DNA from 3 places in the Rhodococcus sp. NPDC059969 genome. Region 2 is predicted to be linked to each of the others. Evidence: riboswitches for the same ligand, from Rfam matches in the RefSeq annotation. Region 2 holds a riboswitch; each other region holds the start of a gene.
What was found. A riboswitch is a leader RNA that binds a small molecule or an ion and turns the genes downstream of it on or off. The one in region 2 is predicted to bind S-adenosylmethionine.
Positions count from the first base shown of each region.

Region 1: linked by a shared signal. The riboswitch ahead of ACFWAD_RS15445 (bifunctional o-acetylhomoserine/o-acetylserine sulfhydrylase) and the one ahead of ACFWAD_RS25640 (putative leader peptide) in region 2 are both predicted to bind S-adenosylmethionine.
Region 3: linked by a shared signal. The riboswitch ahead of ACFWAD_RS02140 (ABC transporter substrate-binding protein) and the one ahead of ACFWAD_RS25640 (putative leader peptide) in region 2 are both predicted to bind S-adenosylmethionine.

Region 1 is NZ_JBHWUF010000004.1:349,756-354,446, forward strand. It holds gene ACFWAD_RS15435 (MFS transporter) at 1-427, opposite strand, end outside; gene ACFWAD_RS15440 (NADP-dependent isocitrate dehydrogenase) at 558-1,781, opposite strand; SAM riboswitch class IV at 2,087-2,227, shown strand; gene ACFWAD_RS15445 (bifunctional o-acetylhomoserine/o-acetylserine sulfhydrylase) at 2,371-3,696, shown strand; gene ACFWAD_RS15450 (homoserine O-acetyltransferase) at 3,693-4,691, shown strand, end outside.
Region 2 is NZ_JBHWUF010000012.1:36,732-41,422, forward strand. It holds gene ACFWAD_RS25620 (hypothetical protein) at 1-389, opposite strand, end outside; gene ACFWAD_RS25625 (alternate-type signal peptide domain-containing protein) at 394-951, opposite strand; gene ACFWAD_RS25630 (HAD-IIA family hydrolase) at 1,238-2,053, opposite strand; gene ACFWAD_RS25635 (sulfite exporter TauE/SafE family protein) at 2,091-2,858, opposite strand; SAM riboswitch class I at 3,058-3,152, shown strand; gene ACFWAD_RS25640 (putative leader peptide) at 3,160-3,237, shown strand; gene ACFWAD_RS25645 (amino acid ABC transporter permease) at 3,362-4,336, shown strand; gene ACFWAD_RS25650 (amino acid ABC transporter ATP-binding protein) at 4,333-4,691, shown strand, end outside.
Region 3 is NZ_JBHWUF010000001.1:458,377-463,067, forward strand. It holds gene ACFWAD_RS02140 (ABC transporter substrate-binding protein) at 1-959, opposite strand, end outside; SAM riboswitch class IV at 991-1,104, opposite strand; gene ACFWAD_RS02145 (SDR family NAD(P)-dependent oxidoreductase) at 1,288-2,067, opposite strand; gene ACFWAD_RS02150 (hypothetical protein) at 2,064-3,008, opposite strand; gene ACFWAD_RS02155 (TetR/AcrR family transcriptional regulator) at 3,061-3,687, shown strand; gene ACFWAD_RS02160 (PAS domain S-box protein) at 3,694-4,134, opposite strand; gene ACFWAD_RS02165 (ABC transporter ATP-binding protein) at 4,246-4,691, opposite strand, start outside.

The DNA of each region.
Region 1 (4,691 bases), on a different contig from region 2:
TTCCCGGTTCGGCCAGGTGAGCTGCGACCAACGCGGCGACTCCGAAGTACGCGCCGTGCGGCAATCCGGCGACGAAGCGAGCCATCATCAGCGTCGTGTACGAGGGAGCGAAAACCGAGGCGGCATTGCCGACGGTGAAGGCGACCATGAGCGCGATCAACAGTGTGCGGCGCGGTACCCGTGCGGTGAGAGCAGCGATCAGCGGAGCGCCGACGACAACCCCGAGCGCGTACGCGGAGATCACGTGACCTGCGATGGGTTCCGAGACGCCGAGCCCGGATGCCATTTCCGGGAGCAATCCCATGGCGACGAACTCGGTGGTGCCGATACCGAAACCGCCGAGGGCGAGAGCGAGCATCGCCGGACCTCTGGTGGAACGAACCCCGGGTGTCGAGGCGTCAGAACGGGAGAGGGTAGACGAAGTCACTGATCAATTGTGATCTCACACCTGGTTGAACTTCCAAGTGAGAGCGGGTGAGTTCACTCACGTGAGACCGCGAACACAAATGGGACGCCCGGTTTCCCGGACGTCCCATTCGAAAGGTGAAGCGGTGAATCTACTTCGCGGCCATGGCCTTCTGCAGGTTCACGTCGAGTGCGCCGAGGAACTCCTCGGTGGTCAGGTAGCCCTGATCGCCGCCGACCAGCATCGAGAGGTCCTTGGTCATCTGGCCGCTTTCGACGGTCTTGATGACAACGTCTTCGAGCGCCTGCGCGAAGCCGATGACCTCAGGGGTGCTGTCGAGCTTGCCACGGTGCTCGAGCCCACGGGTCCACGCGAAGATGGACGCGATCGGGTTGGTCGAGGTGGGCTTGCCCTGCTGGTGCTGACGGTAGTGACGCGTCACGGTGCCGTGAGCAGCCTCTGCCTCACAGGTCCGTCCGTCCGGCGTGAGCAGAACCGACGTCATGAGGCCGAGCGAGCCGAAGCCCTGGGCCACGGTGTCGGACTGGACGTCACCGTCGTAGTTCTTGCATGCCCAGACGTAGCCGCCCTCCCACTTGAGTGCGGAAGCGACCATGTCGTCGATGAGGCGGTGCTCGTAGGTCAGACCTGCGGCATCGAACTCAGCCTTGAACTCGGTCTCGTAGATGTGCTGGAAGATGTCCTTGAAGGCACCGTCGTACGCCTTGAGAATGGTGTTCTTGGTGGACAGGTACACCGGGTAGTTCTGCTGCAGACCATAGGTGAGCGACGCGCGAGCGAAGTCACGGATGGAATCGTTGAAGTTGTACTGCCCCTGAACGATGCCGCCGTTCTCGGGGAAGTTGACCAGTTCGTGCTCGATCGGTGCGCTGCCGTCCTCGGGCGTGTAGGTGATCATCACCTTGCCGGGGCCGGGGACCTTGAAGTCTGTGGCGCGGTACTGGTCGCCGAATGCGTGACGGCCGATGATGATCGGCTTGGTCCAGCCCGGAACGAGTCGCGGAACGTTGGAGATGATGATCGGTGCGCGGAAGATCGTGCCGCCGAGAATGTTGCGGATCGTTCCGTTCGGGGAACGCCACATCTTCTTGAGACCGAATTCCTCGACACGTGCCTCGTCCGGCGTGATCGTGGCGCATTTGACGCCGACGCCGTGCTTCTGGATCGCGTGCGCTGCGTCGATGGTGACCTGGTCGTCGGTCTCGTCGCGGTACTCGATACCGAGGTCGTAGTACTCGAGGTTCACATCGAGATACGGATGGATCAACTTGTCTTTGATGAACTGCCAGATAATGCGCGTCATCTCATCGCCGTCGAGTTCGACGACGGTGCCCTCAACCTTGATTTTGGACATGGGTGCTTCGCGTCCTCCTAGGAAGTTTCCCTGGTTACACGGTTGCGGTCACACTTTGTGAGTGGGTCCGCGAACGGTTCGATTATCAAACCTAGACGGTGTGGACTGATCTCGGGAGATGAGTCCCAAACAAGACAAGCGTACTGCTAACCCGTGAGGCCGCAACCGGCAGGTCCACTCACCGGTCTCTACTCACGAGTAACTTTTGCCTGCTAGTGGGCTACGTCGCTCTGCCGCGCGTGCGGTTGCGGCTCACATTTCGCCCCGTGTCAGGACTGCGCTCACTTCCCGGTAGAATCCGACTTGGTCATGAGTGCCAGCGTCAAGCCCCGGCTCGCTGGACGGCAACCCTCCAACCGCGGTGGGGTGCCCCGGGTGATGACCAGGTTTCCCGACGTGGATCTGCTCGCGCAGTTCCACCGCAATTCGGGTGACAAGCGCGGGTCCGACAGGGACGGACCCCAGACCGGGCCGAGCCCCACGGAGGTATTTCAGTATGTGTCGCACTTGTAGATAGACCCCAGCACGGGGCGGCGATCATTCGCCCCCGTCCGACATCTATCCGTCAGACCACTGGAGTGAACAAATCATGACCGACAACACAGCCGACGCCGCAGCAGCTTCGGATCCGACCGCGAACTGGTCGTTCGAGACCAAGCAGGTGCACGCCGGGCAGACAGCGGACACCGCCACCAATGCGCGCGCTCTGCCGATCTACCAGACCACCAGCTATGTCTTCGACAGCACCGATCACGCTGCCGCACTGTTCGGGCTGGCCGAGCCGGGCAACATCTACACGCGAATCATGAATCCGACGCAGGACGCCGTCGAACAGCGGATCGCCGCCCTCGAAGGCGGAGTCGCCGCACTCCTCCTGTCCTCGGGTCAGGCTGCCGAGACCATCGCGATCCTCAACATCGCCGAGGCCGGCGATCACATCGTCTCGAGCCCGTACCTGTACGGCGGCACGTACAACCTCCTGCATTACACACTTCGTAAGCTGGGCATCGAAGTCACGTTCGTCGAGGATCCCGACGATCTCGAGCAGTGGCGCGAAGCCGTTCGCCCGAACACGAAGGCGTTCTACGGCGAAACGATCGCCAATCCCAAGAACCACATCCTCGATCTACCTGGCATCTCGTCGCTGGCCCACGAGAACGGTCTTCCGTTGATCGTGGACAACACCGTGGCGACGCCGTACCTGCTCCGCCCACTCGAGCACGGCGCCGACATCGTCGTTCACTCCGCCACCAAATACCTTGGTGGACACGGCACCGCGATCGCCGGCGTCATCGTCGACGGTGGCACCTTCGACTGGACGCAGGGTCGCCACACCAACTTCACCACCCCGGATCCCAGCTACCACGGCGTCACCTTCGCGGACCTGGGTGCCCCGGCGTTTGCACTCAAGGCGCGCGTCCAACTGCTGCGCGATCTCGGCTCCGCCGTGGCACCGTTCAACGCGTTCCTCATCGCGCAGGGCATCGAGACCTTGAGCCTGCGCATCGAGCGCCACGTATCCAACGCACAGAAGGTCGCCGAGTTCCTCGACGGCCACGGCGAGGTGGCCTCCGTCTCCTACGCGGGACTCCCCTCCTCACCGTGGTTCGAACGTGGAAAGCAGCTGACGCCCAAGGGGACCGGCGCCATCGTCACCTTCGAGCTGCCCGGCGGGATCGATGCGGGCAAGAAGTTCGTCAACGCCCTGACGCTGCACAGCCACGTCGCCAACATCGGTGACGTTCGCTCACTCGTGATCCACCCCGCCTCGACGACGCACTCGCAGCTCACCCCCGAAGAGCAGCTCGCTTCGGGTGTCACGCCCGGGCTCGTCCGCCTCGCGGTCGGCATCGAAGGAATCGACGACATCCTCGCTGATCTCACCGTCGGCCTGGCTGCGGTGGCAAACTCGTGACCGTGAACGAATTGGAGCCCAGGATCGACCTCCTGCCCCCGGCCGACGGCCAGGTGGGGTTCGTCGACATCGGCGCCCTGGAACTCGAGAGCGGCGCGGTACTCCCCTCGGTTTCGCTCGCCGTTCAGCGGTGGGGTGAGCTGTCCCCGAACCGCGACAACGTCGTACTCGTCGAGCACGCACTGACCGGAGACTCACACGTCACCGGTCCGATCTCCGCAAATCAGCCCTCCCCCGGCTGGTGGAACGGGATGGTCGGCCCCGGCGAACCGATCGACACCGGCGAATGGTGCGTCATCGCAACAAATGTCCTCGGTGGCTGTCGCGGCACGACCGGTCCCAGTTCACTGGCCGACGACGGCAAGCCGTGGGGCAGCAGGTTCCCGGAGATATCCATCCGGGATCAGATCGCGGCGGAGAAGAAGCTCGTCGATCTCCTCGGGATCGACCAGTTGGCCTCTGTGGTCGGCGGATCCATGGGCGGCATGCGCACCCTCGAATGGGCAGTTACCTACCCGGACAGCATTCGCTCCGCGTTGGTTCTCGCAACCGGTTCACGGGCGACTGCAGATCAGATCGGCACCCAGACGACGCAGATCGCTGCCATCGTCTCCGATCCCGAGTGGCAAGGCGGTGACTATCACGGATCGGGCCGGGCACCTCGCGCCGGACTCGGCATCGCTCGCCGCATCGCGCACCTGACGTACCGCACCGAGTCCGAACTGGATGCGCGCTTCGAGAACTCCGCCCAGAACGACGAAAACCCGTGGAACGGTGGACGATACGCTGTGCAGAGTTACCTGGAACACCAGGCGGACAAGCTGGTCGACCGCTTCGACCCGAGTACGTACGTCCTCCTGACCGAAGCCATGAACCGGCACGACATCGGCCGAGGACGCGGCGGCGTTGCAGCGGCGTTGGCATCGATCACGGCACCGGTCGTCGTGGGCGGCGTGGATTCGGATCGGCTGTATCCCCTCCGTTTGCAGGAGGAG
Region 2 (4,691 bases):
GGGGTGACTGCCGGGGCCGCTGTGTTCACTCCAGCCGGGCAGGCGCCTTCGTTGGCGACTCCGTATGTGGTCAGGGTGAATTCGGTCAGTAGTGTCGTCGCCTGCATTCGCCATTGCAAGGGGTCGGTTCCCGAGTTTTTGACTGTCAGCGGCGCTTGCACCGTATTACCAGGAACTACCAGAGTCATTCCGGTCGTCAGCGTTGACAATGGGTACGCCGCACTGGTTCCGGTAGAGGTACCAACCGTGAGGTTGACGCTGGCGGCAGTTGCCGTGCCGCCATTCGCGCTCGCCGAATCGGACCACAGCGCGAGCGACTGCTGCGACGATGCGAACACCGCTACAGCAGCCACCGCGACTGCGATCGCTCCCCAGACCTTTTTCCTCATGAAATTACGGGGCCGGTGTCAGTGCTGTCTGAGTGACGACCAGCTTCAGTGCCGACAAGTTCAGCGACTGGTTCTGCGCGACCTGGTTGGCCACATCGGTGAAGTTGAGACGGACCCCGACGTGGACGACGGTATTGTTCTGCACCTTGGTGATCTGGGAGATCGGGTTGCCACCTGCATCCTTGATCGTGGTAACCGGTTGCACCGCCGCGGCAAGTTCGGCGCTGTTGGCACCTGGAACGATTCCGGCTGTGTCGGCGGTCAGAACAGCGGCGAGGCGATCTCCGACTGCAGTCACCGTGACGTCGCAGGTGTATTCGATGCTCTCAGTGGTGACGATGCGGTAGGCCGAAATATTGGTGATCGCGGTCTTCGTCGGGTTGAGGGAGTTCCAACCGCCGCCAACCGGTGCGCAAGCGCTCAGGTCGAGTGCGCCGGACGTGACGGGTCCGCCGCCACTGACATCGGCCGAATCGCTCCACACTGCGAGCGAGCCGGCACCGCCGAGGAGGAGGGCACCGGCCGCCGCAGCAGCGATCGCGCCCTTGGTCTGCTTCTTCATGAAAATCTCATTTCATGTCTGGGACCCGAAATGGGTCGTTCAGACATGAGTATCAGCCACGGCAAACGATTCGTTACTACTTTTCCAAAATTTCTTTTTCGACTGTGATCCACATTCTCTGGAGAATTGAAAGTGGCTCTGACCTGCGGATAACTATCAGTATGTAATTTTGGTGCGAAGAAAACCGTTTGTTTGTCCAGTTGGACAAACGGGACGAGTCGGATCCTGGCAAACTCGCTGTTTTTTACCAGTTAATTACCAACTTTCCATTCTTTTGACAATTCCTTCAATTGTTTGCGTTGCTACGGAATGGATCGGTTGTCATTCCGACCAAATCCGCGACCGACTCGAGGACGATGGTCGGGCGGTACGGGTAGAGCTCCACCGACGCGCGGGTCGAGATTCCGGTCATCACCAGAATCGTCTGCAGTCCGGCTTCGAGGCCGCAGACGATGTCGGTGTCCATGCGGTCGCCGATCATCAACGTGTTGGCCGAATGTGCGCCGATGGACCGCAGGGCGGACCGCATCATCAAGGCGTTGGGCTTGCCGACGTAGTAGGGATCGCGTCCGGTTGCCTTGGTGATGAGAGCGGCGACCGAGCCCGTGGCCGGGAGAGAGCCGTCGCGCGACGGTCCGGTGGCGTCGGGGTTGGTGGCGATGAACCGCGATCCACGCTCGACCAGGCGGATGGCCGTGGTGATCGCCTCGAAGGAGTACGTGCGCGTCTCTCCGAGGACGACGTAGTCGGGGTCGCTGTCCGTCAGGACGTAGCCGATGTCGTGCAGTGCAGTGGTCAGGCCCGATTCACCGACCACGTAGGCGCTGCCGCCCGGACGCTGGTTGGCCAGGAAGGTCGCGGTAGCGAGCGCTGACGTCCAGATCGACTTCTCCGGGATGTCGAGTCCCGAATTGAGGAGGCGTGCTCGCAGGTCACGCGGGGTGCGGATGGAGTTGTTGGTGAGCACCATGTACGGAATGTCGTTCGACGCCAGTTCTGCCAGGAACGTGTCTGCTCCGGGTATCAAGTGCTCCTCGTGGACGAGAACCCCGTCCATGTCCATGAGGTAGGTCCAACCGGTCTGATCGTCTGTTCTGGTCATATCTCCAGTATGTGCGGGTGCCGCCAGATGTGGGCGGTCAAGCGAGAAGACGCCACAAGCCGATCAGGCCGACGACGACAATCGTGTATCGCAGTGCAGTGGGGGACAGGCGTCGTCCGTAGCGGGCGCCCAAAACGCCGCCACCGAGTGAGCCGACAGCGATCAAACCCGCTGCTGCCCAATTGATCTGGTCGAAGGCCAGAGTGATGTACATTCCGGCCGCGACGATGTTGACGAGCAGTGAGAGCAGGTTCTTCGCGCCGTTCATGCGCTGGAGGGTTTCCGGGAGGATGGCACCCATCACACCGATGAGGAGGATGCCCTGCGCGGCGGTGAAGTAGCCGCCGTAGATGCCGACGGCAAAGGTGCCCGCGGTCAGGAGCATCAGCCTCTTGGTGGACAGCGTCGTCTCTTCGGTGGAACGCTTCTTCGCCCACGCCTGGATACGTGGCTGGAGGAGGACAAGTGCGAGAGCCAGGATCAGCAGCACCGGAACGATGGTCTCGAACAGTTTCTCGGGTAGGTGCATGAGCAACCACGAACCAAGGAGTGCGCCGGCGAGCGACGCGGGAATCTGCCACTTCAAACGATCCCACTGCCCGGACAACTCACGCCGGTATCCCCACGTGCCCGAAACCCCGCCGGCGACGAGCCCGACCGCGTTGGACATGGTCGCGGTCACCGGCGGCATCCCGAAGGCGACCAGGGTGGGAAACGTGATCAGCGTTCCACTGCCGACGACGGCATTGATCGCGCCCGCACCGATGCCGGCCAACAAGATGAAGAAAGCGTCGATTCCACTCACTCCGCAGACGGTACGGCAGAGGAAAAGTCAGTCCGGACGGCGGTCCCGGTCTCGATTCGAACACTCCATTGAACACGGCGACCAAGGTTTCGGACACCGTTGAAATCAGTGCGATTTCAACATGAAGCGACCTTCATTTCCCTTGCAGTGCAGGGAAATACAACATTTGACGACTCGGGATTTCGCGTCTAGTCTTTGCTCACCATCCAGAGCGACCGAGAGACCTGGCTCGTCGACGTCGCAGCAACCCCCCGAGTGATCGGGAGCGGGTGCTACCGCCAGGACCGATGGAAGGCATCACATGGGTTCCACTTCGCACGCTGCGCACAGGCGTCGTCACATCGATCTGTGCCGCACCGCTTCGTGTCACTGTCTCTGACCTCACTGTCACCGACCGAACTGTCGTCGTCTTCGCAACTCGAGTACGCCACCTCGAGAACACAGCTGCGTTCCCATTTCCCGAAAGGTCTATTCGTGATGTCCACTCCGTCAGGTAGTGCGCCGTGAGCGCGCCCACCGATGTCCGCCCCGAAAAGTCGGTGGCCGAGCCGCAGCTTCCCGACTCGGAACTTGTCGTTGCTCGTACCTGGCACCCGTTGCGCTGGGTGATCAGCGCGGTCGTGCTGGTTTTGCTTGCTCAATTCATTCACGGCCTCGTCGTCAACCCCGGCTGGGACTGGCCGACGTTCGCGCAGTACTTCACCGCGAAATCGGTGCTTGCCGCGTTGTGGATGACGATCAAACTGACCCTGTGGGGGACGATCCTCGGATTCGGGCTCGGTGTTTTCCTGGCACTCGGCCGGTTGTCGAAGAACCCGGTCCTGCAGGTGATCGCCTGGACCTACATCTGGGCCTTCCGCTCGATTCCGCTCATCGTGCAGCTGCTCTTCTGGTTCAACATCACGTACCTGTACCAGACCCTTTCTCTTGGAATACCTTTCGGACCGGAGTTCTTCACCTTCCAGGTCAGCGGTGTGATCGGCGGATTCACTGCAGCAGTCATCGGTTTGGCACTGCACCAGGCCGCGTACTCGGCCGAGATCATCCGCTCCGGAATTATCTCGGTGGATCACGGTCAGATCGAAGCAGCTCACTCGCTAGGTATTCCGCGCAGTCGCCAGTTCTTCAAGATCATTCTCCCGCAGGCGATGCGGGCGATCCTCCCCAATGCCGCCAACGAGGTCATCGGACTCTTCAAGGGAACGTCCATCGTCTCCACCATGGCGATCGCCGAACTGTTCTACCAGGTGCAGGTCATCTTCGGCCGCAACGGACGAGTTGTGCCCCTGCTGATGGTCGCCACAATCTGGTACATCATCCTCACGACGTTGCTCTCGATCGGTCAGTACTACGTTGAGCGCCACTACGCACGTGGATCCGCCCGAGCCCTTCCGTTGACTCCGATCCAGAAGGCGCGCAAGAAGTTCGAAGAGATTCGTGACGCGCGTCTCGATATTCCGAGAGGTGCGACCCGATGACCGCAGAATTGGCCGAAGAGACGGTGTACGCCGTCGAAGCGCGCGGAATCCACAAGTCGTTCGGCACGCTGGAAGTACTTGCCGGCGTTGATCTCCTGGTTCGCAAGGGCGAAGTGACCGTCATTCTCGGACCGTCCGGTTCCGGTAAGTCCACCTTGCTGCGCACCCTCAATCACCTCGAGAAGGTCGACCGCGGGACCGTACGGATCGACGGAGAACTGATCGGATACCGGCGCAAGGGAAATCGACTTCACGAACTGCGTGACCGCGAGATCCTGAAGCAGCGTTCACATATCGGATTCGTGTTCCAGAACTTCAACCTGTTTCCGCACCTGACTGCGCTGGAGAACGTGGT
Region 3 (4,691 bases), on a different contig from region 2:
GAGTTGAGCGAACTCTGGAAAGCCTGTCGCACACGAATATCCGTGAACGGTGCGGCTTGGGTGTTGAGGAAGATGCTGTAGTTGATACCTGGGTTCTCGTACTTGATCAGACGGAGGTTCGGATCCTTGTCCACTTGCGGCGCATTCGCCGACGGAACGGCCGCGATGGCATCGACCTCGCCGTTCTCCAGAGAGCCGAGACGCGTGGCGTTTTCGGGCAAGATGCGGAAATTCAGCTTCTCCAAATAGGCTGCACCTTGATGTTTGGCGTATCCGGGGCCCCAGTTGTAGTCGTCTCGGCGATTCAACTCGAATCCCACGCCCTTGGTGTAGTTGCCCAAGGTGAAGGCCCCCGACCCGACCAGAGTGGTGCAGTTCGCGTTGTCGGTCGAGCGCAGATGCGTCGGCGACTGAATGCCGAGGAACGGCAGTGAAGCACCCTGCAGGAACGACGGGTACGGCGCGGTGAACGCCACGCTGACTGTATTCGCGTCTACCACCGTAACCGTATCGAGCGGTCCGAGAAGCGATCTGGCGTACGCCGACTTGGTCGCCGGGTTGGAAACACGATCGAAGTTGAATTTCACGGCCTCCGCGTCGACCGGAGTTCCGTCGGAGAACGTGACGCCGTCACGCAGGGTGAAGGTGTACAGCTTCGCGTCCTCGGATTCGGTCCAGGAACTAGCCAACCACGGTGTGAACTCGTTGTTCTCGCCGTGTGCGACGAGGGAATCCACCACGTTTCGTGAGACCAGCGCCGCCACGGAGCTGCCGGTTTGTTGCGGATCGACGCAATCGACGTCGGAGTTGAGACCGAACGTGGACGTGCCGCCTGAAACCGGCGTCGCATTCTCGTCGAACGGCGTGCTGTCTGCCTTGGACGAGCAGGAGGTCAACAGTATCGCGAAGGTAACCGCCACAGCTCCGGTCGCACCAACGCGTCGAAGAACACGAGTCAAGGTATTCGCTCTCTACAAAGGGCTCTTTCAAAGCCAGCGCTGACCGAACGGGGGTGCCCGTCGGCCTGGTCGTCATCCGGGGCACCCCGTCGCATCGAAGGGTTGCCGACCAGCGAGCCGGAGCTTGTCACTGATTCTCATGACCGATTAAAAGTCTAAGGCGGCACATAAGAGTAAACACGAATTAAACTCAGCGTGAGTGAGAGAGCTGTTCCATGCTCGCGCCAAATCTCCGACATGTCAGCAATTTTGGCTTGCCCACCCCTGAACCCGTCAATTACCCGCGGCTGGTCGTCGATCTGGTCCGGTCGTCACGGAACGGCCAGGTTCAGAGCGATTGGCCCGGCAACGGAAGGATGCCGAGATTGGCATCGAGGCCCCCGTCGACGACGAGTGTCGTGCCGGTGATGTAACTCGCCGCGGGGGACGAGAGGAACCAGATCGCCTCTGCCTGTTCCACAGGTTCAGCGAAGCGGCCCAGAGGGATTCGTCGCTCGATAGCGGAAAGCACCGCCGGATCGGAGGTAACGTTCGCAGTGATACCGGTCCTGGTCAGACCGGGCGCGAGGGCGTTGATCCGAACGCCGACGCCGGCGTAGTCGATTGCGAAGGCGCGCACCAGATTCACGAGTGCGCCCTTGGTGGCGTTGTATGCCCAGTTGCCTGGATCGCCCCGCAGGCCGGCGACGGAGGCCGTGAAAACGGCAGAACCCTTGCTTGCGCGCAGGGCCGGAATCGCGGCCCGTAGTCCGTGGATGGGACCCCGAAGGTTGACGCCGATGATGCGGTCGGCATTCTCGACGGCATCGGGAGACTCCAGCGGAGGTGTGCCTCCGGTCCCGGCGTTGAAGACGGCAGCGTCGAGTCGGCCGAAACGTTCGAGTGCGGTATCGACGGCCGCCTTGTTGACCTGCTCCTCGGTGACGCTACCGACCACCGTGACGACGCCGTCGAGTCGATTCAGAGATTCCAGTCCGCGTTCGGAGACATCGACGGCCACAACTGCATGCCCGCGTGAGACGAACAGTTCGACGGTGGCCCTACCGATTCCCGAGGCGGCTCCGGTGACCAGAGCGACCCGACGTGTGTCGGCGGACGATGTATTCATGGTGCGCCCTTCTGCAGGTGGAATGGACCGGGAACAGCCGCTTGCAACGACTCTGCCGTCTCCACCGAGTGATACCACGTCGGCTTCGAGATTGTTCGGTCTCGAATCAATTGCACGGCGCGCGCGGCGACAGCTGCCGTCGCTGCCGACTGGCTCCGCCCCGAAACCCACAGCGCCGGACCGTTATCCGTTCGGGCCATCGCGACCCAACGATCCGAGCCCCACAGCTTCTTCGGTACTACCTTCCGGAGCGCGGGTACCCACGTCATGACGGCGAGCCCGAGCGTCGCAGCGGACGTATCCAATCGCAGGTACGTCCTGACCGGCACGCCGAGGTCGCGCGTCAACGCATGCTGGTCCGAAAAATCTGCCCGCACAGCAGGACCGGTGCGGTACCCGGTCGCGTCGGCCGGCATCCGAAACGTCTTCATCCCGGTGTAGTTCCGGATCGATCGACCGTCAGCGTCGGGAAAGCGGGTGCCCAACATCCCGTAGGTCCACGCCGTCGCGGCCGGCCCGTGTAGTTCTCCGCCGCCAAGTCCGATCACGATGTCCACTGGCCCGTCGCCGAGTCGGTGCGCCGCTGCTGCGAGGACACTCGTCAACCCCGGCGCCAAGCCGACGCCGATCAGAACGGGTCCGTCGACCGCTTCCAATTCTTCGCAGTAGCTCGAGGTCGCCGTGACGTCGACAAATGCTGCCCCACTACGCACCGCTTCTTCGGCCAGGCGAACGTCCTCGAAACCCGACGCGTTCACCACGACATCGAAGTCTCGAACCACTGCCGAAAACGCGCCTGGTTCTTTAAGATCAACGACGACGTCCGCGCGGACAGGATCACGGCCGGCAGAGAACGCGGAGATTTCGGGGACCTTCGCGAGTTGTTTCATCAGGGGAATCCCGACGGCACCGTAGCCACCGAGTACAAGAACCTTCGTCATTTTCTTCGCCTCCCGAGTCGCTAGAGTTCGACTCTAGAGTTAAACTCTAATCATGACTGAGGTTCTTCGGGAAGACACGTCGGCGCGGCGCAAGATCATCGAGGCAGCGCGCGAAGTTTTTGTCGATCCCGGCTACGCGGCCGCCACGATCAAACAACTTGCCGCAGCGGCGGGCGTGTCGGTGCAGAGTGTCTATTTCGTGTTCGGCAACAAGCCGAGCGTGCTGTCAGCACTGCTCGACGTGGCCGTAGCGGGCGATGAGGAAAAGACTGCAACTCTGGACCGACCGTGGGTGGCGGCGGCACTCGGCGCCCCACATCCCCTCGGGCAACTCCGGATTCAGGTTCACCACGGACGGCTGATTCTGGAGCGCACCGCGGACATCCTGTTGGCACTACGCGCCGCTGCTTCCGCGGACGACGATGCCGCCCGCTTGTGGCAAATCAACCGCACGCAGCGACGCACGGTGCAGGAACATCTGATGGTCGGCATCGTCGAAAAGGCGCCGACCGTCGACCTCGAAACAGCCGTGAACGTGGCACTCACACTGCTCAGCCCCGAGACGTACACAGACCTCGTGGTCGGCGCGGGTTGGACCGGCCAACAGTACGAAGAATGGGTGGTCAACACCCTTGCTGCAACCCTCGGCCTGGACCGAACCGTCAAATCCAGGAAGTAACTCGAACTACTTGGTGGGCTTGTCGTCGATGTGCCGTGGGTTGTTCCACAGGCGTTCTGTCAGATCGTGGAGGACGGCAAGGGTGATCGTGTCGTCGTCGCGGCGAAGCAGCGACTGGCTGACCGTCGCCCGCACCAAAGTGCTGTCCGAGTGCACGAACTCCTTGACCGAGCCCGGTTCGGAACTCAGTTCACGATGGGCCTGCTCGGCACTGACGTCGTCGGCATCCTTGTCGTAAAGAATGTCCTGCAAACGCAACGCCGAGACGGCCTTCTTGGGGTATCCCAGCATGTCAGCGAAGGACGGGTTGGCAAAAACGATGCTGCCGTCGCGGTGAACGGCCATGACCGGCACCGGAAGCCTGTCGAGGAGAATCAGGGCAGGCATCTGCTCCAGATCCGCAATCGGCGATTGTGGCGGCTGCGCAACGTTGCGGCGGCGTTCCATAACACGTCCTCTCAAGTTGCCCGAGTCGACAACAGTCTAACTGCCCAGCAAATCGCGGGTTGACTTCCCGCCCGGATGCAGTGACGAATGCCCGAATCGTGCCCGCCTGAGTTACGCCGCGAGCGCCTCCTGGTCCTCCGCCAAGGAACCGTCAACAACACGATAGACAGTATCCATCCGAGACAGGTGACTTCGGTCGTGTGTCACGAGAAGGGTTGCCGCCTCGTGTTCCCGCACCACCCCGATGATCAGATCCATGACGGCAGCACCGCGCTCCTGATCGAGCGCGCTGGTGGGCTCGTCGACCACCAGAAGCTGGGGATCGTTCATCAATGCCCGCGCGAGATTGACCCGCTGCCGCTGCCCGCCCGACAGCTGAGACGGCCGTTTTCCGCTCTGATCCGCCAGTCCGACAGCATCCAGCAAATCCATCGCTTTTGATCTCACGGCTTTGCGACGGGCCCGCGACGTGAACACGGACTGCCCCAGATGCGCCATCACCTCGAGCTGCTCCAGTGCCGTCAACGACGACACCAGGTTGGACTGCTGGAAGACGA